DNA from 2 places in the Pseudomonas sp. No.117 genome. Region 2 is predicted to be linked to the other one. Evidence: predicted binding sites of a transcription regulator. Region 2 holds the regulator's gene; the other holds the start of a gene.
What was found. Region 2 encodes LexA, which represses DNA repair genes until DNA is damaged. Its sites were predicted from a motif close to CTGTNTNNNNANACAG; they were not measured.
Positions count from the first base shown of each region.

Region 1 (16,025 bases), on a different contig from region 2:
CGCCAGGGCCAGACCACCGGCCAGGCGCCCCTCGACGGGCCGCCCGGTGACCGCGCCGATCATGCTCTTGCGCGAGACACCCACCAGCAAGGGTAGCCCAAAGGCGAGCAACTCGGTTTGTCGTTTGAACAGCTCGAGGTTGTGCTCCAGGGTCTTGGCGAAGCCGTAGCCCGGATCCAGCACCAGCCGCTCGCGGGAGATACCGGCCGCCTCGCAGCGCGCGATCTGTTCGGCGAGGAAGGCCCCGACCTCGCCTGCGACATCGGTGTAGACGGGTGCCTGCTGCATGGTGCTCGGCTCGCCGCGCATGTGCATCAGGCACACCGCCAGGTCGGTCGCGGCGGCGGCTTCCAGGGCGCCAGGTCGGCGCAAGGAACGGACGTCGTTGATCAGGCCGGCGCCCGCCAGGGCGCCTTCGCGCATGACCGCGGGCGTGGAGGTGTCCATGGAGATGACGACATCCAGCTCCCGGGCGATCGCCTCGATCACTGGCACGACGCGATCGAGCTCTTCCGCTTCGGCTACCGCTGGCGCCCCTGGCCGGGTGGATTCCCCGCCGACATCGATGATGGCCGCACCGGCCGCCACCATGCCTTCCGCATGGCGCAAGGCGCTTTCAACCGCCGTGTAGCGGCCGCCGTCGGAGAAGGAATCGGGGGTGACGTTGAGGATGCCCATGACTTTGGGCGTGTCAAAAACAAGAACCCGATTGCCGCAGGGCAATCGGGTCGAAGGAAACGGATTGAACATGGGTGTTTCAGTGTTCTCCAGCCGGACCACCGATGGGCGTTTCCGGACGATCGCTGCCGCTCTGCGGGGACGCCGGGGCGTCGCCGGTCGGGCCGCCACGATCATGCCAGTCACGCGGTTCGCGCGGGACCTTGCCCGCCATGATGTCATCGATCTGGTCGGAATCGATGGTCTCGTACTTCATCAGCGCATCGGCCATGAGTTCGAGCTTGTCGCGATTCTCGTCGAGCAGTCGCTTGGCGGTGTTGTAGCAGTCATCGATGATCCGGCGGATTTCCAGATCGATCAGCTTGGCCGTCTCGCCCGACATGTTGCCGGCGCCACCACCACCGGAACGACCCAGGTAGCCTTCGTTCTCTTCCTCGCCATAGAGCAGCGGACCGAGCTTCTCGGACAGGCCCCACTTGGTGACCATGTTCCGGGCCAGGGAGGTCGCGCGCATGATGTCGTTGGAAGCGCCGGTGGTCACGCCCTCGAAGCCCAGCGTCATCTCCTCGGCGATACGGCCGCCGAACAGCGAGCAGATCTGGCTTTCCAGGGCACGCTTGGACAGGCTGTAGCGATCCTCCTCGGGGAGGAACATGGTCACGCCCAGGGCGCGGCCACGGGGAATGATGGAAACCTTGTAGACCGGGTCGTGCTCGGGCACCAGGCGACCGACGATGGCATGACCTGCCTCGTGGTAGGCGGTGTTGCGCTTCTCCTTCTCGGACATGACCATGGTCTTGCGCTCGGCGCCCATCATGATCTTGTCCTTGGCCAGCTCGAACTCGCGCATGTCGACAATGCGCTTGTTGGCTCGGGCGGCGAACAGCGAAGCCTCGTTGACCAGGTTGGCCAGGTCGGCACCCGAGAAGCCCGGAGTACCCCTCGCGATGACGCCGGCATCGACACGCTCGCCGACGGGAACCTTGCGCATGTGCACCTTGAGGATCTGCTCGCGGCCCCGGATGTCCGGCAGGCCGACCACGACCTGACGGTCGAAACGACCGGGGCGCAGCAGCGCAGGGTCGAGGACATCGGGCCGGTTGGTGGCGGCGATGACGATGATGCCATCGTTCATCTCGAAGCCGTCCATCTCGACCAGCAACTGGTTCAGGGTCTGCTCACGCTCGTCGTGACCACCGCCCATGCCATTGCCACGATGGCGGCCGACTGCATCGATCTCGTCGATGAAGATGATGCAGGGTGCGTGTTTCTTGGCCTGGTCGAACATGTCGCGAACGCGGCTGGCACCCACGCCGACGAACATCTCGACGAAGTCGGAACCGGAGATGGTGAAGAACGGCACCTTGGCCTCGCCCGCCACGGCCTTGGCCAGCAGGGTCTTACCGGTACCGGGCGAGCCGACCATCAGCACGCCACGGGGAATGCGGCCGCCCAGGCGCTGGAACTTGCCTGGATCACGGAGGAACTCGACCAGCTCGGTGACCTCTTCCTTGGCCTCGTCGCAACCGGCGACGTCGGCGAAGGTGGTCTTGACCTGGTCTTCCGACAGCAGCCGCGCCTTGCTCTTGCCGAAGCTCATGGGTCCGCCGCGACCGCCGGCACCACCCTGCATCTGGCGCATGAAGAACATGAAGACCGCGATGATCACCAGGATTGGGAAGCTGGCCACCAGCAGCTGAGTCCAGATGCTCTGCTGCTCGGGCTGCTTGCCGGTGATGGTGACGCTGTTGTTGACCAGGTCGCCGATCAGGCCATTGTCCTGGATCGCCGGCCGGATGGTCTTGAAGGGATCGCCATCCCGATGCTTGCCGGTGATGACATAGCCATCCACGGTCACGCTCTCGATCTGCCCGTCCTTCACCTGCTGGATGAAGTCGGAGTAGTTGAGCGTTTGGGGTTCGTTGGGGCTGGAGAAGTTGTTCATCACGGTGACGAGCACCGCGGCGATGATCAGCCACAGGATCAGATTCTTTGCCATGTCGTTCAATTGACTACCCTCTGCGCCGGTTTCGTGGGTAAACCGTTCGAAGCGAAACCGGCAGTGACCGGTAAGTTACTACACAAAGCCTGGCCCACGGCAGACATCGTCTGTAACGCTATATGAGTCTTCTGCCTTTGACTCTAGGGCAAGGCAGACGTTGCGGCTATCAATTCTCTCAATTGCCCCTAAAACCGCGACCCAATAGAGATTGCTGGCGCGATCTGGTCCCGCGACGCGGACAGCGGCGCCAGAGCCCCGCACGCGGGACGCATACCACCTGCAGGCAGATGGCAACGCCTGCACCCCGCAGCGCCCCGGATCACTCCAGCGTACTCAGCTCGCTCATATGGGGGCCAAGTGGGAAATAACAAGGCCCTTTACAGCCGACCCGTGTATTGCCGAGGCGGACCGTTACGGTAACCCGCCCTACTGGATTGCGGCAGCAAATTGCCGTCGGGATCTCGCCGTCCTTCCAGGGCGCCTTGACCTCGCCCACTCCAAGGTATTCCTTGAGCAGGGACGACAGCCCTCGCCGGGCACGACGCTAAGTTTTCGCGTATCGCTGGGCGACACCGGGCAGCTGGGATAAACTGTACGGCTTTTATCCGGGGTGAATTATGGCGCTCAATAACGAGCTTAAAAAGCGGTTCAAGGCGATCGGTCATCAACTCAAGCCGGTGGTCACCATCAGTGAGAACGGCCTCAGCGAAGGCGTACTGGGCGAGCTCGACCGCGCGCTGAACGATCACGAACTGATCAAGATCAAGCTGGCCGTCACCGAACGTGAAGATCGTCGCGCCCTGATCGATGAGCTGTGCGCCTCGAGCAAGGCCGAGCTGGTCCAGATGATCGGCAAGATGGCTTTGATCTACCGCAAGGCGCGCGAGCAGAATCGCAACCTGTCCAACGTGGTGCGCTATACCGCCTGATTTCCCGGTACCCGCCCGGGGACGGGCTGCAGTACCAGGATCAGACCGCACAGCAACAGGACCAGGTAGCCGGCCAGGGCGGTCGGCCCGGTCCAGAAGCGCGCCAGCTCGTTCTGCAGCACCACGGCCAGCGCACTGGCCAGCAGCAGCTGGCCGCGCAGGTCACGCCACAGGGCGGTGACCCCTGCCCACCACACCAGCACCACGACCTGGGTGAAGACGCCACCGGCTGCGGCGCTGAGCATCATGCGCAGCAATTCCTCACGCCCGGACTGGATCAGCAGCGGCGCCCAGCCCGCCTGGGCGAGGGCCACCGGGATGCACAGGTGCAGGGCGACCAAGGGGCCGACCCAGAACACCTGGGCCAGTTGCCAGGCGGCGGCGAGCAGCCTGGCGAGCCAGCCCGAGGGGCGGCGCTCAGACGTGGCGGACAGCGACAATTTCGTATTCGACATTGCCACCCGGGGTCTTCACCAGCACCACGTCCCCCTCTTCCTTGCCGATCAGGGCGCGGGCGATGGGCGAACCCACCGACAGCTTGCCCTGCTTGATGTCCGCCTCGTCGTCACCGACGATCTGGTAGGTCACGGCCTCATCGGTCTCGGTGTTGGCGATTTCCACGGTGGTGCCGAAGATCACCTTGCCGGTATGCGGCAAGGCGGTCACGTCGATCACCTGGGCATTCTGCAGACGCCCCTCGATATCGCGGATACGCGCCTCGACCATGCCCTGCTGTTCGCGGGCGGCATGGTATTCGGCGTTTTCCTTGAGGTCACCCAGTTCACGCGCTTCGGCGATGGCCTGGGTGATCTGCGGGCGCAGCTCGGTCTTGAGGTGCTTGAGTTCGTCTTCCAGGGCGCGAGCGCCCTGGACGGTCATGGGGTACTTGGTCATGCCTCAACTCCTGCATGCAGATCTTGCAGCCGGCGCACGGTCTTCTCGGCGCCGAATTTCAAAGCTTCGCAAATGGCCTGGCCGCCGGCAATGGTGGTGGTGCAGCAGAGCTTGTGCTGCAGGGCATTACGGCGGATCGAATAGGAATCGGCGATGGACTGCCGGCCTTCGGTGGTGTTGATGATCAGGGTGACTTCGTCGTTCTTGATCATGTCGACCACATGGGGACGGCCTTCGGTCACCTTGTTCACGCGCCGCACCGGCAGACCGGCGGCCTCGATCACCCGGGCGGTACCGGCAGTGGCGACCACCTCGAAGCCCAGGCCGACCAGATCGCGGGCGACCTGTACGGCTTCGGGCTTGTCGTCGTCACGCACGCTGATGAAGGCGCACCCGGAGTTCGGCAGGATCTCGTTGGCACCCAGCTGAGCCTTGGCGAAGGCTTCGCCGAAGCTGTCGCCGACCCCCATCACCTCACCGGTGGACTTCATCTCCGGGCCGAGGATGGGGTCGACGCCGGGGAACTTGTTGAAGGGGAACACCGCTTCCTTGACGCTGAAGAACGGCGGGATGATTTCCTGGGTGAAACCCACTTCGGCCAGGGTCTTGCCGGCCATGACGCGGGCGGCCACCTTGGCCAGCGACTCGCCGATGCACTTGGAGACGAAGGGCACGGTCCGGGAGGCGCGCGGGTTGACTTCGATGACGTAGATGTCCTCGCCCTGCACGGCCATCTGCACGTTCATCAGGCCGACCACGCCGAGCTCCAGGGCCATCTTCTTGACCTGCTCGCGGATCTCGTCCTGGATGTGCTTGGGCAGCGAATAGGGCGGCAGCGAGCAGGCGGAGTCACCGGAGTGCACGCCGGCCTGTTCGATGTGCTGCATGATGGCGCCGATCACCACGGTCTGGCCGTCGCACACCGCATCCACGTCCACCTCGATGGCGCAGTTGAGGAAGTGGTCGAGCAGCACCGGGCTGTCGTTGGACACCTTGACCGCTTCGCGCATGTAGCGCTTGAGTTCTTCTTCCTGGTAGACGATCTCCATCGCCCGGCCGCCCAGCACGTAGGAGGGACGGACCACCATCGGATAGCCGATGTTCTTCGACAGGGCCAGGGCTTCGTCTTCGCTGCGCGCGGTGGCGTTGGCCGGCTGGCGCAGGTTGAGGCGCTGCACCATCTGCTGGAAGCGCTCGCGGTCTTCGGCGCGGTCGATGGCGTCGGGGCTGGTGCCGATGATGGGCACACCGGCCTCTTCCAGGGCGCGGCAGAGCTTGAGCGGGGTCTGGCCGCCGTACTGGACGATGACGCCCTTGGGCTGCTCGACGCGGACGATTTCCAGTACGTCTTCCAGGGTCACCGGCTCGAAGAACAGGCGATCGGAGGTGTCGTAGTCGGTGGAGACGGTTTCCGGGTTGCAGTTAACCATGATGGTCTCGTAGCCGTCTTCACGCATGGCCAGGGCCGCGTGCACGCAGCAGTAGTCGAACTCGATACCCTGGCCGATGCGGTTGGGACCGCCGCCGAGGATCATGATCTTGTCGCGACCGCTGGGCTTGGCCTCGCACTCTTCCTCGTAGGTGGAATAGAGGTAGGCGGTGTCGGTGGCGAATTCGGCGGCGCAGGTGTCCACTCGCTTGTACACCGGCAGCACCTTGAGCTTGTGGCGATGGGCACGCAGGTTCTTCTCAGTGACGCCGAGCAGCTTGGCCAGGCGCGCATCAGAGAAGCCCTTGCGCTTGAGCTTGCGCATCAGGTCATAGTCGAGGTCGGCCAGACCCAGGGTCTTGATGCGCTCCTCGTCCTTGATCAGGTCCTCGATCTGCACCAGGAACCAGGGATCGATGCGGGTCAGCTCGAAGACCTTGTCCAGGCTGTAGCCCTGGCGGAAGGCGTCGCCGATGTACCAGATGCGATCGGCGCCCGGTACGGTCAGCTCGCGCTTGAGGGTGCCATCGGCTTCCGGATCGGCCGGATCCAGCTTGGGATCGAAGCCGACCACGCCGACTTCCAGGCCGCGCAGGGCTTTCTGCAGAGATTCCTGGAAGGTCCGGCCGATGGACATGACCTCGCCCACGGACTTCATCTGGGTGGTCAGGCGGGCGTCGGCCTTGGGGAATTTCTCGAAGGCGAAGCGCGGGATCTTGGTGACCACGTAGTCGATGGCCGGCTCGAAGGACGCCGGGGTACGACCGCCGGTGATGTCGTTCTGCAGCTCGTCCAGGGTGTAGCCGACGGCCAGCTTGGCGGCGATCTTGGCGATGGGGAAGCCGGTGGCCTTGGAGGCCAGGGCCGACGAACGCGATACCCGCGGGTTCATCTCGATCACCACCATGCGTCCGGTGTTCGGGCAGATGCCGAACTGGACGTTGGAGCCGCCGGTCTCGACGCCGATCTCGCGCAGCACCGCCAGGGAGGCGTTGCGCATGATCTGGTATTCCTTGTCGGTCAGCGTCTGGGCCGGGGCCACGGTGATGGAGTCACCGGTGTGCACGCCCATGGGGTCGAAGTTCTCGATGGAGCAGACGATGATGCAGTTGTCCTTCTTGTCGCGGACCACCTCCATCTCGTATTCCTTCCAGCCGATCAGGGATTCGTCGATCAGCAGCTCGTTGGTCGGCGACAGGTCCAGACCGCGGGTGCAGATTTCCTCGAACTCTTCGCGGTTGTAGGCGATGCCGCCACCGGTGCCGCCCATGGTGAAGGACGGACGGATGATGCAGGGGAAGCCGACCTTCTCCAGCACGCCGTAGGCTTCTTCCATGGTGTGGGCGATACCCGAGACCGGGCAGGCCAGGCCGATGTCCTTCATGGCCTTGTCGAAGCGCGAGCGGTCCTCGGCCTTGTCGATGGTATCGGCATTGGCACCGATCATCTCGACGCCGAATTTCTCCAGCACACCGTGACGCTCCAGATCCAGGGCGCAGTTCAGCGCGGTCTGGCCGCCCATGGTCGGCAGCAGGGCGTCGGGCCGCTCCTTCTCGATGATCTTGGCCACGGTGGCCCACTTGATCGGCTCGATGTAGGTGGCGTCGGCCATGGCCGGGTCGGTCATGATGGTGGCCGGGTTGGAGTTCACCAGGATGACGCGGAAGCCTTCCTCGCGCAGGGCCTTGCAGGCCTGGGCGCCGGAATAGTCGAACTCGCAGGCTTGGCCGATGACGATGGGGCCGGCCCCGAGGATCAGGATGCTCTTGATGTCTGTACGCTTAGGCATGGGCTTCTCGAATGCAGGTAATCAGGTCAGGGTCGCGGTGGCCAACTTCACACCGAACCCCACGAACAGGGCGCCGACGCCACCGGTGGCGCTTGCGCTGAGGCGTCGCCGCTGGCGGAACCAGGCCGCCAGGCGCACACCACAGAAAATCAGGAACGACAGGTAGCAGAAGCTGATCGCTTCCAGTACCGCGCCCAACACCAGGAAGGACAGCGCCGGATGGGCATAACCGGGGTCCACGAACTGGATGAAGAAGGAGACGAAGAACAGGATCGCCTTCGGGTTCGACAGGCTCAGCAGCAGCGCCTTGCGGAACGGCTGGTGGACGTCTTCGCGCAGGGTCGCCTCGGCCTGGCCCTGAGCCGGGCTGCGCCAGGACTTGAGTCCGCCACGCAGCATGCTCCAGCCGAGGTAGAACAGGTAGGCCGCGCCCAGATACTTGAGGATCTGGAAGAACAGCGGCTCCGCCTTGAGCAGCGACGCCACTCCCAGGGCCGAAAGCAGCATCAGCACAGCATCACCGAGGAACACGGCCGAGGCCGCCTGGTAGCCGCTGCGGATGCCGCGCTGGGCACTGGTGGCGAGCACGAAGAAGGAGTTGGGACCGGGCAGCAGGATGACGAACAGGGTCCCGACCACATAGGTCCAGAAGTCGATGACACCCAGATTCGCCAGCATGAGCCTTACCCTCCTCCCGTCTTAGCGGCGCGCCGCCATGGCCTGGATGAACTTGTCGAACAGCGGCGCCACGTCGTGCGGACCGGGGCTCGCCTCGGGGTGACCCTGGAAGCTGAAGGCGACCTTGTCGGTGCGCTCGATGCCCTGCAGGGTGCCGTCGAACAGCGACTTGTGGGTGGCCCGCACATTGGCCGGCAGACTGGCTTCGTCCACGGCGAAACCGTGGTTCTGGCTGGTGATCATCACCACGCCGCTGTCGAGATCCTGCACCGGATGGTTGGCGCCGTGGTGACCGTTGGGCATCTTCACCGTCTTGGCGCCGGAAGCCAGGGCCAGCAACTGGTGGCCCAGGCAGATGCCGAACACCGGAATCTCGGTTTCCAGGACGTCCTGGATCGCCTTGATGGCGTAGTCGCACGGCTCGGGATCGCCCGGGCCGTTGGCCAGGAAGATGCCGTCGGGTTGCAGCGCCAGGGCTTCGCTGGCCGGGGTCTGGGCCGGCAGCACGGTGATGCGGCAGCCACGGGCCACCAGCATGCGCAGGATGTTCAGCTTGACGCCGTAGTCGAAGGCCACCACGTGGTAGGGCAGCTGCTCGGCCGGGATCTCGGCGTGGCTGTCGGTCTCCAGCGACCAGACGCTGGAACGCCACTCGTAGCGCTCCTTGACGCTGACTTCCTTGGCCAGGTCCATGCCCTTCAGGCCGGGGAAGGCGCGCGCCAGTTCCAGGGCGCGCTCCTCGGTGGCATCCGCACCGGTGAGGATGCAGCCATCCTGGGCGCCCTTCTCGCGGAGGATGCGGGTCAGGCGACGGGTGTCGATACCGGCGATGGCGATGGTGCCGTTTTCCTCGAGGTACTCGGGCAGCGACTGCTTGTTGCGCCAGTTGCTGGCCAGCAGCGGCAGGTCACGGATGATCAGTCCGGCGGCCCACACCTGGGCGGCCTCGCCATCCTGCGGCGTGGTGCCGGTGTTGCCGATGTGCGGATAGGTCAGGGTGACGATCTGCTTCGCATAGGAAGGATCGGTCAGGATTTCCTGGTAGCCGGTCATGGCGGTGTTGAACACCACTTCGCCGACCGTGTGGCCGTCGGCACCGATGGATTCACCGCGAAAGATGCTGCCATCGGCAAGTGCGAGTATGGCTGGCTTAGTCAAGAAGACCTCCGAAAATCAAGCCTTGGCGGGCAAACGCAGGGTGCAAAAAAACGGGATGACATCTCGAAGAGTCATCCCGTTTTAATGTTGTGATTTCATTCTGCGCTAGCTTTTAGTGGATACACTAAAGCTGCATTGTACACGAATTGAGCGCTGCTTGCACCCTCGCGAGCGAATCAGCGCAACTCCAGTACGTCCTGCATGTCATATAGCGCCGGCTGTTTGTCCTTGAGCCACAGGGCCGCACGGACCGCACCCTTGGCGAAAGTCATGCGACTGGAGGCCTTGTGGGTGATCTCCACCCGCTCCCCCTCGCTGGCGAACAGCACGGTGTGGTCGCCCACCACGTCACCCGCTCGCACGGTGGCGAAGCCGATGGTCTGGCGATCACGGGCACCGGTCTGGCCTTCGCGCCCGTAGACGGCGACCTCTTCCAGATCGCGACCCAGTGCCTGGGCGACGACCTCGCCCATGCGCAGGGCGGTACCGGATGGGGCATCGACCTTGTGTCTGTGATGGGCCTCGATGATCTCGATGTCGACCTCGTCGCCCAGCACCCGGGCGGCGGTATCCAGTAGCTTGAGGCAGAGATTGACGCCGACGCTGAAGTTGGCGGCGAAGACGATGGGGATTTCCTTGCTCGCCTCCAGCAGGGTCAGCTTCTGCTCGGCGGTGAAACCGGTGGTGCCGATGACCATGGCCTTCCTGGCCTTGCGGCAGAGCGCCAGGTTTTGCAGGGTGACGCTGGGATGGGTGAAGTCGATCAGGACGTCGAAATCATCCAGCACGCGCGCCAGATCGCCCGACAGCATCACGCCATTGCGACCGATACCAGCGAGCTCACCGGCATCGGCACCGACCAGGCTGCTCTCCGGCCGATCCACCGCGGCGGTCAGGCCGGCGGCGCCCTGGGTCTGCTGGACCGCTTCGATCAGGGTCTTGCCCATGCGCCCCGCGGCGCCCATTACAGCTATACGTCGCATCATCAGCTCCAGGCTGCTGGCCGGGCGCCGCCGCGCGACGGCGCCCAGGCCGGGTTAGAGGTCGTCGAAGAAGCGCTTCATGCCGTCGAACCAGCCACTGGCCCGGGGCGAATGGGAGCTGTCGCTCTGCAGGGTGTTGCGGAATTCCTCGAGCAGCTCGCGCTGGCGGCGACTCAGGTTGACCGGGGTCTCTACCACCACCTTGCACATCAGGTCACCGGCACCACCACCGCGTACGGGCGTCACGCCCTTGCCGCGCAGGCGGAACATCTTGCCGGTCTGGGTACCCTCGGGGATCTTCAGCTTGACCCGGCCATCCAGGGTCGGCACTTCCAGCTCGCCACCCAGGGCGGCATCGGTGAAGTTGATCGGCACCTCGCAATAGAGATGCTTGCCGTCGCGCTGGAAGATCGAGTGCTCGCGCACGTTGACCACGACATAGAGGTCGCCGCTGGGGCCACCCAGTGTCCCGGCCTCGCCCTCGCCGGTCAGGCGGATGCGGTCGCCAGTGTCGACGCCTGCCGGCACCTTGACCGACAGGGTCTTCTGTTCTTCCACGCGCCCCTGACCATGACAGGCAGTGCAGGGCTCGGGAATGATCTTGCCGCTGCCGTGGCAGCGCGGGCAGGTCTGCTGCACCGAGAAGAAGCCCTGCTGCATGCGCACCTGGCCGATGCCGCCGCAGGTCGGGCAGGTGGACGCCGAGGTACCCGGCTTGGCGCCATTGCCGTCGCAGACCTTGCACTCGACCAGGGTGGGCACGCGAATGGTGACCGTGGTCCCGCGCACGGCCTCTTCCAGATCAAGATCCAGGGTGTAGCGCAGGTCGGCACCGCGCTGCGGACCGCCCCGACCACCGGCGCCGCCGCGCCCGCCGAAGAAGTCGCTGAAGACGTCGCCGAAGATGTCGGAGAAGCTCGCACCACCCGCCGCACCACCGAAGCCGCCGCCGCCCATGCTCGGATCGACGCCAGCATGGCCGTACTGGTCGTAGGCCGAGCGCTTGCCCGCATCGGACAGCACTTCGTAGGCCTCGGCGGCCTCCTTGAACTGCTCTTCGGCAGCCGCGTCACCCGGATTGCGGTCCGGGTGGTATTTCATCGCCAGGCGTCGGTAGGCCTTCTTGAGCTCGGCTTCGCTGGCGCCGCGCTCGACCCCGAGCACCTCATAGTAATCACGTTTGGCCATAGACTTTCTGCACCTTAAATTTTCTCACCCTCCAGACACGCCAACGCGGGAGCAGGCTCCCGCGTGGCGGATCCGACGGGCCGAAGCCCGCCAGGTGCGGTAAGCACGGGGCTTACTTGTTGTCCTTCACTTCCTCGAACTCGGCATCGACCACGTCGTCGCCGGGCTTCTTGGCATCACCGTCCGCCTTGGCCGAGGCGCCTTCGGCACCGGCGCCAGCACCCTGCTCGGAATAGAGCTTCTGGGCCAGCGGCGCGGAGGCCTGGGACAGGGCATTCATCTTGGCTTCGATGGCGTCCTTGTCGTCACCGCGGACGGCGGTTTCCAGTTCGCCAATGGCCTTCTCGATGGTGCTCTTCTCTTCCGCGGTGGCCTTGTCGCCCGCCTCGGTCAGCATCTTGCGGGTACCGTGCACCAGGGCATCACCCTGGTTGCGGGCCGCGGCCAGCTCCTCGAACTTGCGATCCTCGTCGGCATTGGCCTCGGCGTCACGCACCATCTGCTGAATCTCTTCCTCGGACAGACCGGAGGACGCTTTGATGACGATGGACTGCTGCTTGCCGGTGGCCTTGTCCTTGGCGGACACGTTGAGGATACCGTTGGCGTCGATGTCGAAGGTCACCTCGATCTGCGGTACGCCACGCGGCGCCGGCGGGATCTCGGCCAGGTCGAATTTGCCCAGCGACTTGTTCTGCGCGGCCTGCTTGCGCTCGCCCTGCAGCACGTGGATAGTCACGGCGCCCTGGTTGTCGTCGGCGGTGGAGAACACCTGCGACTTCTTGGTCGGGATGGTGGTGTTCTTCTCGATCAGCGCGGTCATCACGCCACCCATGGTCTCGATGCCCAGGGTCAGCGGGGTGACGTCCAGCAGCAGCACGTCCTTGACGTCACCGGCCAGCACGGCGCCCTGGATGGCGGCACCGATGGCAACGGCTTCGTCCGGGTTGACGTCCTTGCGCGCTTCCTTGCCGAAGAAGTCGGCCACGCGCTTCTGCACCAGCGGCATGCGGGTCTGACCGCCCACCAGGATGACTTCGTGGATGTCGGAGACGTCCAGGCCGGAGTCCTTCAGCGCAGTACGGCACGGCTCGATGGTGCGCTCGACCAGCTCTTCCACCAGCGACTCCAGCTTGGCGCGGGAGACCTTGACGTTCAGGTGCTTGGGACCGCTGGCATCGGCAGTGATGTACGGCAGGTTGACGTCGGTCTGGGTAGCCGAGGACAACTCGATCTTGGCCTTTTCCGCAGCTTCCTTCAGGCGCTGCATGGCCAACGGGTCACCCTTGAGGTTCATGCCGCTTTCTTTCTTGAATTCCTCGACGAGGTAGTCGATCAGGCGGATGTCGAAGTCTTCGCCGCCCAGGAAGGTGTCGCCGTTGGTGGCCAGCACCTCGAACTGATGCTCACCGTCGACCTCGGCGATCTCGATGACCGAGACGTCGAAGGTGCCGCCGCCCAGGTCATAGACGATCACGGTGTGGTCGCCCTTGGCCTTGTCCAGGCCATAGGCCAGGGCAGCCGCGGTGGGCTCGTTGATGATGCGCTTGACGTCCAGACCGGCGATGCGACCGGCATCCTTGGTGGCCTGGCGCTGGCTGTCGTTGAAGTAGGCCGGGACGGTGATGACCGCTTCGGTCACGGCTTCGCCCAGGTAGTCCTCGGCGGTCTTCTTCATCTTCTTCAGGACTTCGGCAGAGACCTGCGGCGGCGCCATCTTCTGGCCCTTGGCCTCGACCCAGGCGTCACCGTTGTCCGCCTTGACGATCTTGTAGGGGACCATCTGGATGTCTTTCTGTACGACGTTTTCTTCGTAACGCCGACCGATCAGGCGCTTAACCGCGTACAGGGTGTTCTGCGGATTGGTCACCGCCTGGCGCTTGGCCGGCTGGCCGACCAGGGTCTCGCCATCGTTGGTGTAGGCGATGATGGACGGCGTGGTACGGGTGCCTTCGGCGTTTTCCAGTACCTTGACGTTGCCGTTTTCGAGGATCGCGACGCAGGAGTTGGTCGTCCCCAGGTCGATACCGATAATCTTGCCCATGTAGTCTTCTCCAGAAATCTCAGATTCCGCGCGGCCCGCTCAGGGGGCCTTTGATGTTCGCTTGCCTACCAGATGGGGCCGAGCGAAAGAATTTCAAGCCTTTTCGTCGATGCTCGGCTGCTGCGCTGCAGGGGCCTTGCTGACTACCACCATCGCCGGCCGCAGCAGGCGACCATTGAGGAGATAGCCCTTCTGAAACACCTTGAGCACGCTGCCCGGCTCGGCAGTGGCGCTCTCCTCCATGGCCATGGCCTGGTGGTGTTCAGGATTGAAGGGCGCGCCGTGGGGATCGACGGCCTCGACCTGATAGCGCTTGAGGGTGTCCTGCAGCATCTTCAGGGTCAGCTCCATGCCTTCGCGCATGGGCTTGAGGGTCTCGTCCGCGGCATTGGACAGCTCCAGGCCACGCTCCAGGCTGTCGAGCACCGGCAGCAGATCGCCGGCGAATTTTTCCAGGGCGAACTTGTGCGCCTTCTCCACGTCCTGCTCGGCGCGGCGACGCACGTTCTGCAGTTCGGCGACGCTGCGCAGCGACTGATCCTGGGCAGCGGCGAGCTGCTCTTCGAGCGTGGCGACGCGGGCAGCGAGGTCCTCGTGCTGGACGTCGCCCTGGGCCGCGGCCTCGTGCTCGGGAGTCTGGGAGTTCTGTTCGTCGGCCATGGAGTCCTCCTGTGATAATGCCGGTGGGCGTGCCCTCTAATGGACGACGCCTTGTTCGATGGCGCCTATATGGGGCCACCGGCCGGCGCTTCAAGAGCTGTATGGATTGCCAGTGCCCGAACGGCACTGTATAAACAACCAGAAACCGCTTTCGGAGATCGTCGCATGCTGGTGCATCTGTCCGTCCGCAATTACGCCATCGTCGAACACCTCGACCTCGACCTCGAGCGCGGCATGACCGTGATCACCGGCGAAACCGGCGCCGGCAAGTCCATCATGCTCGACGCCCTCGGCCTTACCCTGGGTGACCGCGCCGACAGCGACGCGGTCAGGCCTGGCGCCGACAAGGCCGACGTCCTGGCCAGCTTCGACACCACCGATATCCCCGAGGCCCGCCAGTGGCTCGCCGAGCGCGACCTCGAGCAGGACGGTCCCTGCCTGCTGCGCCGAGTCATCACCCGTGAAGGTCGCTCGCGCGGCTACATCAATGGCTCGCCCTGCCCGCTGGCCGACCTCAAGACCCTGGGTGGCCTGCTGATCGACATCCACAGTCAGCACGAGCACCAGTCGCTGCTGGGGCTCGATACCCATCGCCGGCTGCTGGACGAGTATGCCGGCGCGGGCGAGCTGGTCCGCCAGGTCCAGCTCGCCGCCCAGCGCTGGCGCCAGGTGCGCCAGACCCTGGAACGCCTGACCCGCAACGGCGACGAGCAACGTGCCCGCCACCAGCTGCTCAGCTACCAGCTCGAGGAACTCGACAACCTCGCCCTGGCTGAGGGCGAATTGCAGGCGCTGGAACAGGAGCAAAGCGACCTGGCGAGCGCCGAGCACATCCTGCTGGCCTGCCGTCAGGCCATGGACCTCTGCACCGAAAACGAGCAGGGCAATGCGCTGTCGGCCCTCAACGCCAGCGTGGCCCGCCTGACCGCCTTCGATCGTCCGCCGGCACAGATCGAGGAGGCCAGCAACCTGCTCGCTTCCGCCCAGATCCAGATCGAGGAAGCGATGAATGAACTCAATCGCTTCGTCGACCATTTCGAAGCCGACCCCGCGCGCCAGCAAGCCGTCCAGGAGCGCCTGGACAGCGTCTACAGCCTCGCCCGCAAACATCGGGTGCAACCGGAAGGGCTGCTGGAGCTGCACGAGCAGCTACGCACCGAACTGCAATCGCTGGACGCCGACGACGTCGCCCTGGAGCGCCTACAGGAAGAGCTGGCTGCCTTCGAGCGCCACTATCAGGAAAAGGCCGGCGAACTGAGTCGCCTGCGTGAACAGCGGGCACCGGAACTCGCTGCGGCGGTGGAGACGGAAATGCAGCGCCTGGGGATGCCGGGCGGTCGCTTCAGTATCACGCTTACGCCCGGCAGCACTGGCGAACCCCAGCCGCTGGGCAACGAAGGCGTCGAGTTCCGCGTCAGCGCCAACCCCGGCCAGCCGCTGCGCCCGCTGGCCAAGGTGGCGTCCGGCGGCGAGCTGTCGCGCATCAGCCTAGCCATCCAGGTCATCACAGCCCAGACCTCGCGCACACCGACGCTGGTCTTCGACGAGGTGGACGTCGGTATCGGCGGCCCGACCGCCGAGGTGGTCGGCCAGCTG
Region 1 covers NZ_BAAJNP010000011.1:8,468-24,492, reverse strand. The annotation lists gene folP (dihydropteroate synthase) at 1-750, opposite strand, end outside; gene ftsH (ATP-dependent zinc metalloprotease FtsH) at 758-2,677, opposite strand; gene ACYJP6_RS23880 (YhbY family RNA-binding protein) at 3,298-3,609, shown strand; gene ACYJP6_RS23875 (hypothetical protein) at 3,597-4,064, opposite strand; gene greA (transcription elongation factor GreA) at 4,027-4,503, opposite strand; gene carB (carbamoyl-phosphate synthase large subunit) at 4,500-7,721, opposite strand; gene leuE (leucine efflux protein LeuE) at 7,743-8,399, opposite strand; gene carA (glutamine-hydrolyzing carbamoyl-phosphate synthase small subunit) at 8,421-9,557, opposite strand; gene dapB (4-hydroxy-tetrahydrodipicolinate reductase) at 9,734-10,540, opposite strand; gene dnaJ (molecular chaperone DnaJ) at 10,595-11,728, opposite strand; gene dnaK (molecular chaperone DnaK) at 11,841-13,769, opposite strand; gene grpE (nucleotide exchange factor GrpE) at 13,863-14,429, opposite strand; gene recN (DNA repair protein RecN) at 14,595-16,025, shown strand, end outside.
Region 1: the regulator LexA is predicted to act here: its motif matches at 14,556-14,571, upstream of recN (DNA repair protein RecN).

Region 2 (16,025 bases):
CAGTCCACCAGGGGTTGCGGCGCATTGAGCTTCTGGCCGTAGATCACCGCGTAGGCCAGCACGTTCTGTACGTATTGCCGCGTCTCGTCGAAGGGAATGGTCTCCACCCAGACATCGAAGGCCAGGTGGCGCGCGCCGGTCAGCCAGCGCTTCACCCGGCCGGGTCCGGCGTTGTAGGCCGCCGAGGCCAGCACCCGGTTGCCGTTGAACTGGGCATGGACCATGGACAGGTAGGCGGTACCCAGCTCGATGTTCTTCTCCGGCGTCAGCGCCTGCTGCGGCGAGGCAAGGGGAATGGCGAACTTACTGGCGGTATGGCTGGCGGTGGCCGGCATCAGCTGCATCAGCCCCATGGCACCCACGCCGGAGCGGGCATCGGCCATGAAGCCGCTTTCCTGGCGGGTGATGGCGAACACCCAGCTGCTGTGCAGGCCGCGGGTCTGGGCTTCGCGCACGAAGCTCTCGCGGTAGGCGATGGGGAAGCGCACGTCCAGGTCGTCCCAGTACTTGGCCAGGCTGATGGTGCGGATGGCCGGGAAGTACCACTGCATGTCGTAGGCCAGGCGCGCCTGGGCGACCAGTTCGTCGCGGTTGAAATGGCGACTAACGTAGAACCACTCGCGGCGCGCATTGATCGGCTCGCCGCGGGCGATGAATTCCAGGGCGCGCTGCACGCCGGGGGTGTTGCGTACCTTGCGCTTGAGGGCGTCGCTGAGCACCAGCGGCTTGTTGTTGAGCTGGTAGGGCGCCTTGCTGCGATCGGCGGCGAGGAAGCCATAGTAGTCGCGCTCGCGACTGACCTCGGCGTATTCGCGCAACACCGAGGGGCTCTGCGGCTGCATCAGCTCCAGGGTGCGGGCGCGCCAGTATTCCCAGCGATTAGCCTTGGCCAGGCTCGGCGGAAAGCGCTCGATCAGCGCATGGGCATCGCTCCAGCGACCCAGGCGCAGCAACAGCCGCGCGCGCCATTCGCTGACGTCGTCGTCACGCAGCTCGGGATCGTAGCGCTCCATCAGCGGCAGGGCGCGCGTATCGAAGTTCTTGGCCAGGGTCAGGCCGATCTGGCGGGCGATGGCCACCTTCTCGTCGCGGGTGAAGGGCATGCGCTGGCTGTAGACCTCGAGCAGGCCCATGGCCTGTTCCGGGTCCTGCCGCGCCAGCTTGCGCAGCCCCAGGCCGACCACGTCGGCGAGGCTCTCGCTGGCCGGCGCGAAGGCCTGCACATTGGCGATCTGCTGCGGCTTCTGCGCCACCTCGATCAGGCGCTGGGCCTGGCCGGACAGGGTCGGCAGCTGGGCGGACAGCGACCGTACCAGGCCGTACTCGCCCTTGTCGGCGGCGGTCTTGGCGCGTTCCCAGACCCGCTCCTCGGTGAGTTGCCCGCGTGCCGCCCAGGCCTGGAACAGACCGTCGCAGGTGGTCGGCTGGGGCTTGCCCGCCAGCCAGTATTTCTCCGCCAGCTTGAAGCCCTCGCTGGCATTGCCCTGGGCGATCAGGTACTGGCCGTGCAGGCAGTCCAGCTCGGTGAAGTTGAAGTCGGGCGAATAGTATTTCTCGAAGCGATTCCAGTCGCCGCGATCGGCCAGGCTGCGCAGCCAGCGCAGGCGCAGCCAGTTGGATTGCGGCAGGTCGCCGTGCTCGGCGAGAAAGGTCTCGATCTCGGCATCGCTGGCGCCGGGGACGCGCTTGATCAGCTCGTCGTAGGCCAGGTAGGGCTCCAGCGGATAGGTGCGCAATTCGCCGCGATTGGCCAGGTAGACGCTGGCGTCACCCTTGTCCAGCGCCGCCTTGGCCTGGTCGTAGAGTTGCCGCTGCTGCTCCAGGGGAGCGGCCTGCGAGGTGGTGGAGCCGATCAGGGGAGCGAGGAGCAGGGGCAGGATGACGAACAGGCGACCGCGCATGGGAATTCCGTAAAAGCTGGATGCGGAGGGGGCGGCGCGCGCTGCCCAGGGCAAGCGGCCGACCGTCACGGGGCAGTCTAGCTTACGTGCCGGCGCCAGGTGGCGAAAGCATCGGCCATGGCCTGCCGTCGGGCGGCATGGGCGTTTCGCCGGCTGGCGGCGAGCGCCGGCCAGGTGGCCGTCTCTGTTAGACTGGGCGCCATTTTTCGCGGAGAAACCCATGGCGCTGCTCAAGTTCACCAACGTATCCCTGGCCTTTGGCGTCACCCCCTTGCTGGACGGGGTGTCCTGGCAGATCGAACGGGGCGAGCGGGTATGCATCATCGGCCGCAACGGCACCGGCAAATCCAGCCTGCTGCGCATCGTCAAGGGCGAGCAGCAGGCCGACGACGGCGAGGTCTGGCGCGCCCCGGCGCTGAAGATCGGCGAACTGCCGCAGGAATTGCCGCGCGCCGACGACCGCTCGGTGTTCGACGTGGTGGCCGCGGGCCTGGCCGGCGTCGGCGAGTTGCTCGCCGAGTACCACCACCTGACCCAGGCCACCAGCGGCGAACTGGACATGAACCGCCTCATGCACGTCCAGCAGGAGCTGGAGGCCCGCGATGGCTGGCGCCTGCAGCAACTGGTGGAAAGCACCCTGAGCCGGCTGCAGCTGCCGGCCGAGAAGACCCTGGCCGAACTGTCCGGCGGCTGGCGCCGGCGGGTGCTGCTGGCCCAGGCGCTGGTGGCCGAGCCCGATCTGCTGCTGCTCGACGAGCCCACCAACCACCTGGACATCGGCGCCATCGCCTGGTTGGAAGACGCCCTGCGCGGCTATCCCGGCGCCGTGCTGTTCATCACCCATGACCGCGCCTTCCTCCAGGCCCTGGCCACCCGCATCCTCGAACTGGACCGCGGCCATCTGATCGACTGGCAGGGCGACTACGCCAGTTTCCTGGTGCACAAGGAGCAGCAACTGGCGGCGGAAGAGACCGCCAATGCCCTGTTCGACAAGCGCCTGGCCCAGGAAGAGGTATGGATCCGCCAGGGCATCAAGGCCCGGCGCACCCGCAACGAGGGTCGGGTCCGGGCGCTGAAGGCCATGCGCAACGAGCGCAGCGAGCGGCGCGAACGCCAGGGCAAGGCCAACCTCCTGCTGGAAACCGCCGACAAGTCCGGCAAGCAGGTCATCCTCGCCGAGCACATGAGCTATGCCCATCCCGGCGGTGAGCCGCTGATCCGCGACCTGACCCTGCTGATCCAGCGCGGCGATCGCATCGGCCTGCTCGGCCCCAACGGCTCGGGCAAGACCACCCTGCTCAAGTTGCTGCTGGGTGACCTGCAGCCCACCGCTGGCACGATCCAGTACGGCACCAAGCTGGAGATCGCCTACTTCGACCAGCTGCGCCTGCAACTGGAACCGGAGAAGACGGTGATCGACAACCTCGCCGAGGGTCGTGAATTCATCACCATCAACGGCCAGGATCGCCATGTGCTGAGCTACCTGGGCGACTTCCTGTTCAGCCCCCAGCGTGCCCGTACCCCGGTCAAGGCGCTGTCCGGCGGCGAGCGGGCGCGGCTGCTGCTGGCCAAGCTGTTCAGCAAGCCGGCCAACCTGCTGGTGCTGGACGAACCCACCAACGACCTCGACGTCGAGACCCTGGAGCTGCTGGAAGAGGTGCTGCTGAGTTTCGAGGGCACCGTGCTGATGGTCAGCCACGACCGGGCGTTCCTCGACAACGTGGTGACCAGCACCCTGGTGTTCGAAGGGGAAGGGCGGGTGCAGGAGTATGTCGGTGGCTACCAGGACTGGCTGCGCCAGGGCGGCTCGCCGCGCCTGCTGGGCGTGCAGACCCGCGAGGACAAGCCGGCAGCGCCGGCCGCCAAGGTCGAACCCGCCACCGTCGCGGCGCCCGTGGCCGCGGCACCGGCCAAGCGCAAGCTCAGCTACAAGGAGCAGCGTGAGCTTGATGCCATGCCGGCCGCCATCGAAACCGCGGAAATCGAGCTGGAAGCCTTGCAGACCGCCATTGCCGATCCAGGCTTCTACCAGCTGCCAAGTGAGGTCACCCAGGCCAAGCTTGCGCGTATGGACGCGCTGCAGGCTGAGCTGGATCGCCTCATCGAGCGCTGGGCCGAACTGGAGTAATCCAGCCCGGCCGCGGGCTTGGAGCCCGTTCAAAGTCTCGCGAGCTAGAGCCAAACAAGGCGAAAATGGCTGAGGAAGCTGATCGGACCCGTGCTCGGGTTTACGAATGGTAAATGAGCATTCCGACCGGGCTGGCGACCCAGGCCATTTTCAACGCCGTTTGGCCGACGCGCAGCAGACTTTGAACAGGCTCTTAGGCCTTGTCTTTCTTCAGGGCTACCGCCAGGGTATCGCAGGGCGCGCCGTGCAGCAGGTCGTTGGACGTCGAGCCCAGCAGCAGCGCCAAGCCGTGACGACCATGGCTGCCGACCACGATGAGGTCGCAACCCTGTTCCTTGGCCATGCGGTGGATTTCCTGGCGTGGTTGGCCGTAGGCCAGCACGCAGTTGCCGGCCAGCTCCGCATACTGGGTGGTGAAACCGTCCAGTCGCTCGCGGGCCTGCTCGATCTGCTGCTGCTGCAGCGACGACAGGTCCATGGGCACGTCACCGCCAAAGGCCATGGCCATGGGCTCGACCACGTGCACCAGCGACACCTTGCTGCCACAGCACTGACCCAGGGCAACCGCACGGCGGATCACCGGCTGGCAATCTTCGGTCAGGTCGACGGCGACCAATATGTGTTGGTAGGCCATACACATCTCTCCTTCATGATGGGGCGCCAGGCCGTACCGTGGCTGGCGCTCGATTCGCAGGCTTGAGGCTCTGGTCGAACGGCACCGGCATTCGCATGGTGGTTGTTCGGCCAGAAAATCGCCCACTTGTAGTTTCGACTCCAGGAGTCGGGGATAGCTCCACGGCTATCTTGCACAGAAGCGCGACAAGCTCAAGCGCCGGCCGTTGGAACCCCCGGTCGCGCTTTCCCCCTGCGTCCCAATTGACAAGCGCCCGCTTTTGCCAGAAGGTTGTGCGAGCTGTTCAAACGGTTGTATGAATTTTCGCCCCGGCCCGGCCGGTGCCCTCCACAGAACAATATCGGGGCTGGCGATCCTCGGCTTCCACTCAAGCCGCCGCCCGCTTCGCGACCAGGACTCAAGGGAGACCCGCTGATGATTTTCGAAGGCAAAGCCCTTTCGGTGCGCGACGTGGAGGACGGCATCGCCGAACTTCGCTTCGACCTCCAAGGCGAATCGGTCAACAAGTTCAGCGCCATCACCCTGCGCGAGTTCCGCCAGGCCGTGGATGCCCTGAAAGCTCACGCCGGCCTGCGTGGCGTCATCGTCACCAGCGGCAAGGACGTCTTCATCGTCGGCGCCGACATCACCGAATTCGTCGAGATGTTCGGCCGGCCTACCGAAGAGCTGCAGGCCGGCATCGCCGAGATCAACCGCATCTTCAACGACTTCGAAGACCTGCCAGTGCCCACCGTGGCCGCCGTGGGTGGCATCGCCCTGGGTGGCGGCTGCGAGATGACCCTGGCCGCCGACTACCGGGTGCTGAGCACCGCCGCGCGCATCGGCCTGCCGGAAGTCAAGCTGGGCATCTATCCGGGCTGGGGCGGTACCGTCCGCCTGCCGCGCCTGATCGGCAGCGACAACGCCATCGAGTGGATCGCCTCCGGCAAGGAAAACGACGCCGCCACCGCCCTCAAGGTTGGCGTGGCCGATGCCGTGGTCGCCCCCGATCACCTGTTCGACGCGGCCCTGGACCTGGTCCGCCGCGCCGCTGCCGGCGAGCTGGACTACAAGGCCAAGCGCAAGCCCAAGCTCGAGAAGCTGCAGCTCAACGCCATCGAAGCCATGATGGCCTTCGAATCGGCCAAGGGCTTCGTCGCAAGCCAGGCCGGCCCGCACTATCCGGCACCGCTGGAAGCCATCAAGGCCATCCAGAAGTCCGCCAACTACGGCCGCGACAAGGCCCTGGAGGTCGAGGGCGCCGGCTTCGCCAAGATGGCCCAGACCTCGGTCTCCGCCAGCCTGGTCGGCCTGTTCCTCAACGATCAGGCGCTCAAGCGCAAGGCCAAGGGGCTGGAGAAGCTGGCCGCGCCGGTCAAGCTCACGAGCGTCCTGGGCGCCGGCATCATGGGTGGCGGCATCGCCTACCAGTCCGCGCTCAAGGGCACCCCGATCCTGATGAAGGATATCCGCGACGAAGCCCTGGAACTGGGCCTGAGCGAAGCCAGTAAGCTGCTCAACAAGCGCGTCGAGAAGGGCCGCCTGGAGCCGGCGAAGATGGCCGAGGCGCTCAATCGCATCCGCCCGACGCTGTCCTATGGCGACTTCAAGAGCGTCGACCTGGTGGTCGAGGCCGTGGTGGAGAATCCCAAGGTCAAGCAGGCCGTGCTGGCCGAAGTCGAAGGCCAGGTGCGCGAGGACGCCATCCTCACCTCCAATACCTCCACCATCTCCATCAGCCTGCTGGCCCAGGCGCTCAAGCGCCCGGAAAACTTCTGCGGCATGCACTTCTTCAACCCGGTGCACATGATGCCCCTGGTGGAAGTGATTCGCGGCGAGAAGACCAGCGAGAAGGCCATCGCCACCACAGTGGCCTACGCCCGCCAGATGGGCAAGAACCCCATCGTGGTCAACGACTGCCCCGGCTTCCTGGTCAATCGCATCCTCTTCCCGTACTTCGGCGGCTTCGCCGCGCTGCTGGCCCAGGGCGCCGACTTCCAGCGCGTCGACCGGCTGATGGAGAAATTCGGCTGGCCCATGGGCCCGGCCTACCTGATGGACGTGGTCGGCATGGACACCGCCCACCACGCCCGCGACGTCATGGCCGAGGGTTTCCCCGAGCGCATGAAGGAAAGCCGCAAGACCGCGGTGGATGCCCTCTACGAAGCCCAGCGCTTCGGCCAGAAGAACGGCAAGGGCTTCTACGTCTACGAGACCGACAAGAAGGGCAAGCCGAAGAAGGTCGCCGACCCGGCCGTGGCCGAGGTGCTGGCACCGGTCACCTACGAGCAGCGTGAATTCACCGATGAAGAGATCGTCGAGCGGATGATGGTGCCGCTGTGCCTGGAAGCCGTGCGCTGCCTGGAAGACGGTATCGTCGACAGCGCCGCCGAGGCCGACATGGGCCTGATCTATGGCATCGGCTTCCCACCCTTCCGTGGGGGTGCGCTGCGCTACATCGACAGCCTAGGTGTGGCCGAATTCGTCGCCATGGCCGATATGTACGCCGATCTCGGGCCGCTGTACCACCCGACCCCCAAACTCCGCGAAATGGCCGCCGCCGGCCAACGCTTCTTCGGTTGAGCCAGGAGCCAGAACAAGATGAGCCTTAATCCGAGAGACGTCGTCATCGTCGACTTCGCCCGTACGCCCATGGGTCGTTCCAAGGGCGGCATGCACCGCAACACCCGCGCCGAGACCCTCTCCGCGCGGCTGATCGACGCGGTCCTCGACCGCAATCCCCAGGTCAATCCGGCCGAGGTGGAAGACGTGATCTGGGGCTGCGTCAACCAGACCCTGGAGCAGGGCTGGAACATCGCCCGCATGGCCTCGCTGCTGACGCGCATCCCCCACACCAGTGGTGCCCAGACGGTGAGCCGCCTGTGTGGCTCTTCCATGAGCGCCCTGCACACCGCCGCCCAGGCGATCCAGACCGGTAACGGCGACGTTTTCGTCGTCGGCGGGGTGGAGCACATGGGCCACGTCGGCATGATGCACGGCGTCGATCCCAACCCCCAGCTGTCGCTGCACGCCGCCAAGGCCTCCGGCATGATGGGCCTGACCGCCGAGATGCTGGGCAAGATGCACGGCATCACCCGCGAGGCGCAGGACCAGTTCGGCTATCGCTCGCACCAGCTGGCCTGGAAGGCCACCCAGGAAGGCAAGTTCAAGGACGAGATCATTCCCCTGGAAGGTCACGACGAGAACGGTTTCCTCAAGGTCTTCAGCCATGACGAAACCATTCGCCCGGAAACCACCGTCGAGGGCCTGGCCGCGCTCAAGCCGGCCTTCAATCCCAAGGGCGGCACCGTGACTGCCGGCACTTCCTCCCAGATCACCGACGGCGCCTCCTGCATGCTGGTCATGTCGGCCCAGCGCGCCCAGGACCTGGGTCTGCAGCCGCTGGCCAGGATCCGCTCCATGGCGGTGGCCGGTGTCGATCCGGCGATCATGGGCTACGGTCCGGTGCCGGCCTCGCAGAAGGCGCTCAAGCGCGCTGGCCTGACCATCGCCGACATCGACTTCATCGAGCTCAACGAAGCCTTCGCGGCCCAGGCCCTGCCGGTGCTCAAGGACCTCAAGGTCCTGGACAAGATGGACGAGAAGGTCAACCTGCACGGCGGCGCCATCGCCCTGGGTCACCCCTTCGGTTGCTCTGGCGCCCGGATTTCAGGCACGCTGTTAAATGTCATGAAACAGAACGACGGCACCTTCGGCCTGGCCACCATGTGCGTGGGTCTCGGCCAGGGCATCACCACGGTGTTCGAACGCCTGCGCTAAGCCGCGGCGCGCGTCATCCGACCGGGGCGCCCCCAGGGCCGCCCCGGTTTTCTTTTTTCGAGGTGGAACATGGCATTGCAGACGGGACTCTACCGCCACTACAAGGGTCAGCAGTATCAGGTACTGGGCGTGGCCCGCCATTCGGAGACCGAGGAAGAGCTGGTCATCTATCAGGCGCTGTACGGCGAATACGGACTCTGGGCCCGGCCCCTGAGCATGTTTCGCGAGAGCGTCCAGGTCGATGGCGAGCAGGTGCCGCGCTTCGCGCTGATCAGCGTCGAAGCCGATCCCTTGGGTCTGGATGCCACGCCCCAGCCTTGACCTTGCCGACATCGCCACTATATATAGCGGTGCCGCGTTGGCCGACCGCCCCCGGCGCACCAGACTGAAGACGTTCTGGTCCTCCATCCGCCGTCCCGGCGCTCGCCTTTCGCTCGCTCATCGCTTTCAAGCAGGAATCTGACTTTCCCATGGGTAAATCGCTGGTCATCGTGGAATCCCCGGCCAAGGCCAAGACCATCAACAAGTATCTGGGCAACCAGTACGTGGTGAAGTCGAGCATCGGCCACATCCGCGACCTTCCCACCAGCGGCGCCGGCACCGCCAAGGAGCCCGCCGCCAAGACGCGCAAGACCGCCGCCGAGGCGCCCGCGCTGTCACCCAAGGAAAAGGCCCGGCGCCAGCTGTTCACGCGCATGGGGGTCGACCCCGAGCACGGCTGGAAGGCGCACTACGAGATCCTGCCCGGCAAGGAAAAGGTGATCGAGGAACTGCGCCGCCTGGCCAAGGACGCCGACACCGTCTATCTCGCAACCGACTTGGACCGCGAAGGGGAGGCCATCGCCTGGCACCTGCGGGAAGCCATCGGTGGCGACGACTCGCGCTACAAGCGCGTGGTCTTCAACGAGATCACCAAGAAGGCCATCCAGGAGGCCTTCTCCCAGCCCGGCGAGCTGGACATCAACCGCGTCAACGCCCAGCAGGCGCGCCGCTTCCTCGACCGCGTGGTCGGCTACATGGTCTCGCCGCTGCTGTGGTCGAAGATCGCCCGTGGCCTGTCCGCTGGTCGGGTGCAGTCGGTGGCGGTCAAGCTGGTGGTGGAGCGCGAGCGCGAGATCCGCGCCTTCGTCCCCGAAGAATACTGGGAAATCCACGCTGACCTGGCCACGCCGAAAAAGGCCCAGGTACGCTTCGAGGTGGTGCGCGAGAAGGGCGAAGCCTTCAAGCCGCTGAACGAAGCCCAGGCCAAGGCCGCCCTGGCCAAGTTGGAAAAGGCCGCCTATCGCATCACCAAGCGCGAGGACAAGCCGACCAGCAGCCGGCCTTCGGCACCTTTCATCACCTCCACCCTGCAGCAGGCGGCGAGCAATCGCCTGGGCTTCGGGGTGAAGAAGACCATGATGATGGCCCAGCGTCTCTATGAGGCCGGCTACATCACCTATATGCGTACCGACTCGACCAACCTGTCGGGCGATGCCATCGCCATGGCCCGCGGCTACATCGAGAGCGAATTCGGCAAGCAGTACCTGCCGGAAAAGGCCAATGTCTACGGCAGCCGCGAAGGTGCTCAGGAAGCGCACGAGGCTATCCGCCCGTCCGACGTCAACGTCAAACCCAACAGCCTGTCGGGCATGGAGCGGGACGCCGAGCGCCTGTACGAACTGATCTGGCGCCAGTTCCTGGCCTGCCAGATGCCGCCGGCCGAGTACCTGTCCACCACGGTGACCGCCGCGGCAGGGGACTTCGAGCTGCGTGCCCGCGGCCGCATCCTCAAGTTCGATGGCTACACTCGCGTGCTGCCGCAGCAGAGCAAGCCGGGCGACGACGACGTCCTGCCTGAGATGAAGCAGGGCGAGGACCTCGGCCTGGTCAAGCTCGACCCGAGCCAGCACTTCACCAAGCCGCCGGCGCGCTTCTCCGAAGCCAGCCTGGTCAAGGAGCTGGAGAAGCGTGGCATCGGCCGGCCCTCCACCTATGCTGCCATCATTTCCACCATCCAGGATCGTGGCTACGTGACGGTGCACAACCGCCGTTTCTATGCCGAGAAGATGGGCGACATCGTCACCGATCGCCTCAACGAAAGCTTTGCCAACCTGATGGACTTCAGCTTCACCGCCAACATGGAAGGCAACCTGGACAACGTGGCCCAGGGCGAGCGGGACTGGAAGAACCTGCTCGACGAATTCTATGGCGACTTCAAGCAGAAGCTGGAAACCGCCGAGGCCGGCGAGAAGGGCATGCGGGCCAACCAGCCCACCCTGACCGACATTCCCTGCCAGGTCTGCGGCCGGCCGATGATGATCCGCACCGCCTCCACCGGGGTCTTCCTCGGCTGCTCGGGCTATGCCCTGCCGCCCAAGGAGCGCTGCAAGGCCACCATCAACCTGGTGCCGGGCGACGAGATCGCCGAGGACGACGAGGGCGAGTCCGAGTCCCTGGTCCTGCGCGGTAAGCACCGTTGCCCCATCTGCAGTACCGCGATGGATGCCTACCTGATCGACGAGCACCGTAAGCTGCACGTCTGCGGCAACAACCCGGATTGCCCGGGCTACGAGATCGAAGAGGGTAGCTATCGCATCAAGGGCTACGAGGGGCCGTCGCTGGAATGCGACAAGTGCGGCAGCGAGATGCAACTCAAGACCGGCCGCTTCGGCAAGTTCTTCGGCTGTACCAACCCGGCCTGCAAGAACACCCGCAAGTTGCTCAAGAACGGCGAGCCGGCCCCGCCGAAGATGGATGCCGTGCCCATGCCGGAGCTGCGTTGCGAGAAGGTCGACGATACCTATGTGCTGCGTGACGGTGCCTCGGGCCTGTTCCTCGCCGCCAGTGGTTTCCCGAAGAATCGCGAGACCCGCGCGCCGCTGGTCAGCGAATTGCTGCCCCATCGCGACGAGATCGATCCCAAGTACCATTATCTGCTCAGTGCCCCGGTGAAGGATGGCGAGGGGCGTCCGGCGGTGATCCGCTTCAGCCGCAAGACCAAGGAGCAATACGTGCAGACCGAGGTCGAGGGCAAGCCCACCGGCTGGAAGGCCTTCTATGACGGCAAGAAGTGGCAGGTGGAAGAGAAGCGCTAGGGCATAGTCGACCCTGGCGGAGAGAAGCCGACCGGTGCGCCGGTCGCAGGAGAAGGGCATGGCCAACGAGCGTTACACCCGGACCAACCAGAAGCTCTATTTCGCCGGCCTGGCGCTGGACAGCTGGCGCTCGGCCCAGGCCGCGCCCTCGGCGCATAGCCAGGGGCGTATCATGGCCGAACGCGAAGCCAGCCTGTTCCACCTCCACGGGGCCCTGCTGGGGCTCTGCCAGGAAGTGGCGGGTTTCTACCGGCATCCCACCATGGAGGCCACCTCCCTGGCAGTCTTGCTCGCCCCCGAGGCGCTGCACGAGACGCCCAGTCCGGAGATGGGTGAACTGGCGGAGCTGGCCGGTAATCCGGAAACCTGGCTCGCGCGGCTGATCGCCGAGTACCAGCGCCTGCTGCAGCCGCCCCAGGCACCCCGTCGCCCCAAGCAGGATCCGACGCTGCCGTTGATCGAAGCGGTCAGTCTCGAGCCGGCCGAGCCGGAGTTGGGACTGGACGAGGTGGAAGCTTGGCGGCAAAGCCTCAAGCAGACGGCGCTCCGGTTTCGCGGCGCCATGACCGAGTGGTAGGGCCGGCAGTTCTGGTATCCCACCCTTGGCGGCCGTCAGGACGATGGCCTTGCAGACCGTCGAAAAAGGCTCAGGCAAGTCAGCCTCTCAGACCCCACGCTGTTACACTGTCCGCTTAGCTGTGGAGATACTGAATGACTACTGCCTACCTGGAAATCGTTGAACTCTCCGATGGTCGCATCGTGTTGCGCCGTGCGGACGACGAGGAAGCCCTCGTTACCCTGGAGTTCTCCAGCGATGCCAAGGATTTCCTGCATGGACAGCAGATAGAGGTGGCCAAGGCCATGTTCAACCTGGGCGTGCAGATGGCCGGTCGACTGGCCGAAGGCGATAGCCTGCAACGCGACGATCAACCGCGCGTCCTGCACTGATCCCTCATTGAGATACCGGCATTCTGTTCTGGAATGCCGTCCTTACGCCTCGTATCGCCCGTCTTCCATCACGCGAATCTGATGTTCAGGCTCTGGCTGCTGCCCTGGGCCGCGGCGCGCGCCAGTTGCTGCTTGCCCGCGTCACTCAGGTCGTGCAGCCAGCTGATCACCGTATGGCTCTGCCCCTTGCGCAGCACCTCGCAGGCCAGTTGCAGCGTCTTGGCCGCGCTGGGCGTTTGCAGCAGGAGTACCCGCTCGGGATTCAGGTGGGTACTGCGCAGCCAGGCATTGCTCAGCAGGGAGGGCGGGGTGACCAGGGTCAGCCAGCGCGCATCGTCCTTCTCGCTGAGTTGGCGCAGGATGGGCGCGAGCAGTTGCAGGCATTGCTCCTGGCTACCGTGCAGGGACATCTCGCTGAAGGTGTCCGGCAGCGGCGCAACCGGCAGTTCCCGTACCGGCTTGCCAGGCTTGGGCAGGAAGGCGGTCAGCTCCTGCAGCAGCAGGGGGGCCAGCTCCCGCTCTTGAACGGACGAGCGCGGTGCATCGAACATCAGGGGAAATTGCATGGCGACCTCCTCGAGGCGACTTGATCAAATCCACTTGAGGTCATGTACCACCACTACATGACGTCAATGTTCTCCGGCCTGGTCTTGAGCGCTTTCTGGAGCGCAAACCGATACCCCCGATCAAGACTTCGGCGCAAGGCGAAAAGCAGTTGAATAGGGGCTGGCGATGAGGCCAGCCCTGGACGTCAGCGGCGGATGACGCCGACGCTTAACCCTTCGATGGCGAATTCCTGGGTGGAAAGATCGACTTCGATAGGGGAGAACTCGGGATTTTCCGCCAGCAGGGTGACCTGGTTGCCCGAGCGCTTGAATCTCTTCACGGTGACCTCGTCGCCCACCCGGGCCACGACGATCTGGCCGTTGTGCACCTCGCGGGTCACATGCACGGCGAGAAGGTCGCCATCTAGGATGCCGACGTCCTTCATGCTCATGCCCTTGACCTTGAGCAGGTAGTCGGCACGCGGCTGGAAGAAGGCCGGATTGATGGCGCAGTTCTCCTCGACGTTCTGCTCCGCCAGGATGGGGGCACCGGCAGCGACCCGACCGATGACCGGCAGGCTTTCGTCGGCCTTGCGCGAGGTATCCAGCCCCGGAATGCGGATGCCCCGGGAAGCGCCCGGCGTCATCTCGATGGCGCCCTTGCGCGCGAGGGCCTTCAAATGCTCCTCGGCCGCGTTCGGCGATTTGAAACCAAGCTCCTGCGCGATCTCCGCGCGGGTGGGCGGAAAGCCATTGGCTTCTAGGCAACGCTTGATGAAGGCCAGGATCTCGGCTTGTCGCGGTGTCAGTTTCAGCATGATGCACGTCGCGTCGTCTAATGATGCTGTGATTATATACAGTAACTTCGGGTGGCAGGCAAGGCCGTCGCCCAGGCTTCTGACGACAGGCTGGATTGCGCACCAGTGGCGGCCAAGGGGTGGGGAAGGCCGCTGGTTTCCGCGAGTCTCGCACCGGGCCGACATTGACTCCGATAGCGTTTGAAACATATGTTTCAAACGGAATTCATCTACCGAGGCAGATCATGGCGCAGTCGGATACCGTTGAGCGCATCCTGGATGCGGCCGAGCAGCTGTTCGCCGAGCGTGGGTTCGCCGAAACCTCGCTGCGGCTCATCACCACGCGGGCCGGGGTGAACCTGGCGGCGGTCAATTACCACTTCGGCTCCAAGAAGGCGTTGATCCAGGCGGTGTTCTCGCGCTTCCTCGATCCCTTCTTCTTCAATCTGGATCGAGATCTGGATCAGTGGCAGCCGCAGAATGGCGAGCAGATGAGCCTGGAGACGCTGCTGAATCTGCTGGTCGATCATTCGATCGCCATCAAGCCGCGGCATGGCAACGATCTCTCGGTGTTCATGCGGCTGCTGGGCCTAGCGTTCAGCCAGAGCCAGGGCCACCTGCGCAAGTATCTCGAGCAGAACTATGGCCGCGCCTTCCGGCGTTTCCTGTTGCTGATGAATCATGCGGTACCCGAGATCCCGCCGCTGGAGCTGTTCTGGCGCGCCCACTTCATGCTCGGCGCCGCGGTGTTCAGCATGTCCGGCATCAAGGCGTTGCGGGCCATCGGCGAGAACGACTTCGGCGTCGATACCCATACCGAGCAGGTGCTGCGGCTGATGGTGCCCTTTCTCGCCACCGGCATGCGCGCGCCCACCGCGATGCACGAGCCTGAGCTGGCCCGGGCGCAGTATCGGCCACGGCGGTCGACGCCCGTCGAGGCGGCCGAGACCTACTAGGCTGCGGGGGCGAGGGTGGCTGGGGTAAGCTTGCGTCCCTTTCACGGCGCCGTGCGCCGGAGCATTCGGACGAGGTACCCATGCAAGGCTCCCTGATGGTCGATATCGCTGGCACCTGGCTCACCGCCGAGGATCGGCAGTTGCTGCGCCAGCCGGAGGTGGGCGGACTGATCCTGTTCGCCCGCAACATCGAAACCCCGGGGCAGGTCCGCGAGCTGTGTCGGGCGATTCGCGCGGTGCGGCCGGAGCTGCTGCTGGCAGTGGACCAGGAGGGCGGTCGTGTCCAGCGGCTGCGGCGCGACGTGGTGCGCCTGCCGGCCATGGGCCAGTTGGCCGGACGCGCGGACAGCGTCGAGCTGGCTCGGCTCTGTGGCTGGTTAATGGCGACCGAAATCCTGGCGGTAGGACTGGACTTCAGCTTCGCCCCGGTACTCGACGTCGACCATCAACGCAGCCAGGTCATAGGGGCGCGCTCCTTCGGCAGCGCCGAGCAGGTGATCGAACTGGGCGGCGCCTTCATCGCCGGCATGAACGCGGCCGGCATGGCCGCCACTGGCAAGCACTTCCCTGGACACGGCTGGGCCGAAGCCGATTCCCACTATGCCATTCCCAGCGATGAGCGCGACCTGGAAACCCTGCAGCGTACCGACCTGCGGCCGTTCCAGGCGCTGCTGCCGAAGTTGGGCGCGGTGATGCCCGCCCATGTCATCTATCCGGCGGTGGATCCCCAGCCGGCCGGGTTCTCCCGGCGCTGGCTGCAGGACATCCTGCGCGGCGACCTGGGTTACCAGGGCGTCATCTTCAGCGATGACCTGTCGATGGCCGGCGCCCACGTCGCCGGCGATGCCGGCCAGCGCGTCGAGGCGGCGCTTACCGCCGGCTGCGACATGGGGCTGGTCTGCAATGACCGCGCCGCGGCCGAGCTGGCGCTGAGCCGGGTGCAGCAGCTGGGCGTCGCGCCCGCGCCACTGCTGGCCAGCATGAGGGCCCGGCGCCACGTGGATCTCGATTACCGGCAGCAGCCGCAGTGGAGCCAGGCTCTGCAGCGGTTACGCCAGGCTGAACTCATCTAGAGGACCTTCCCATGACCACCTACGCCATCATCGGCGGCACCGGCCTCACCGCGCTCGCCGGTCTGGAGCTGGACCAGGCCCAGACCTTCGACACCCCCTGGGGCGAACCCTCGGCGCCGATACAGCGCGGCCAGTACGCCGGTCGCCCGGTGCTGTTCCTGGCCCGCCACGGGCATCCCCATCGCATCCCCCCGCACCAGGTGAACT
Region 2 covers NZ_BAAJNP010000009.1:68,994-85,018, forward strand. The annotation lists gene ACYJP6_RS21290 (transglycosylase SLT domain-containing protein) at 1-1,901, opposite strand, end outside; gene ACYJP6_RS21295 (ATP-binding cassette domain-containing protein) at 2,122-4,029, shown strand; gene ACYJP6_RS21300 (universal stress protein) at 4,223-4,663, opposite strand; gene fadB (fatty acid oxidation complex subunit alpha FadB) at 5,078-7,225, shown strand; gene fadA (acetyl-CoA C-acyltransferase FadA) at 7,244-8,422, shown strand; gene ACYJP6_RS21315 (DUF1653 domain-containing protein) at 8,492-8,743, shown strand; gene topA (type I DNA topoisomerase) at 8,893-11,499, shown strand; gene ACYJP6_RS21325 (DUF6586 family protein) at 11,558-12,076, shown strand; gene ACYJP6_RS21330 (hypothetical protein) at 12,211-12,447, shown strand; gene sulA (SOS-induced cell division inhibitor SulA) at 12,516-13,013, opposite strand; gene lexA (transcriptional repressor LexA) at 13,199-13,810, opposite strand; gene ACYJP6_RS21345 (TetR/AcrR family transcriptional regulator) at 14,035-14,745, shown strand; gene nagZ (beta-N-acetylhexosaminidase) at 14,826-15,818, shown strand; gene ACYJP6_RS21355 (S-methyl-5'-thioinosine phosphorylase) at 15,830-16,025, shown strand, end outside.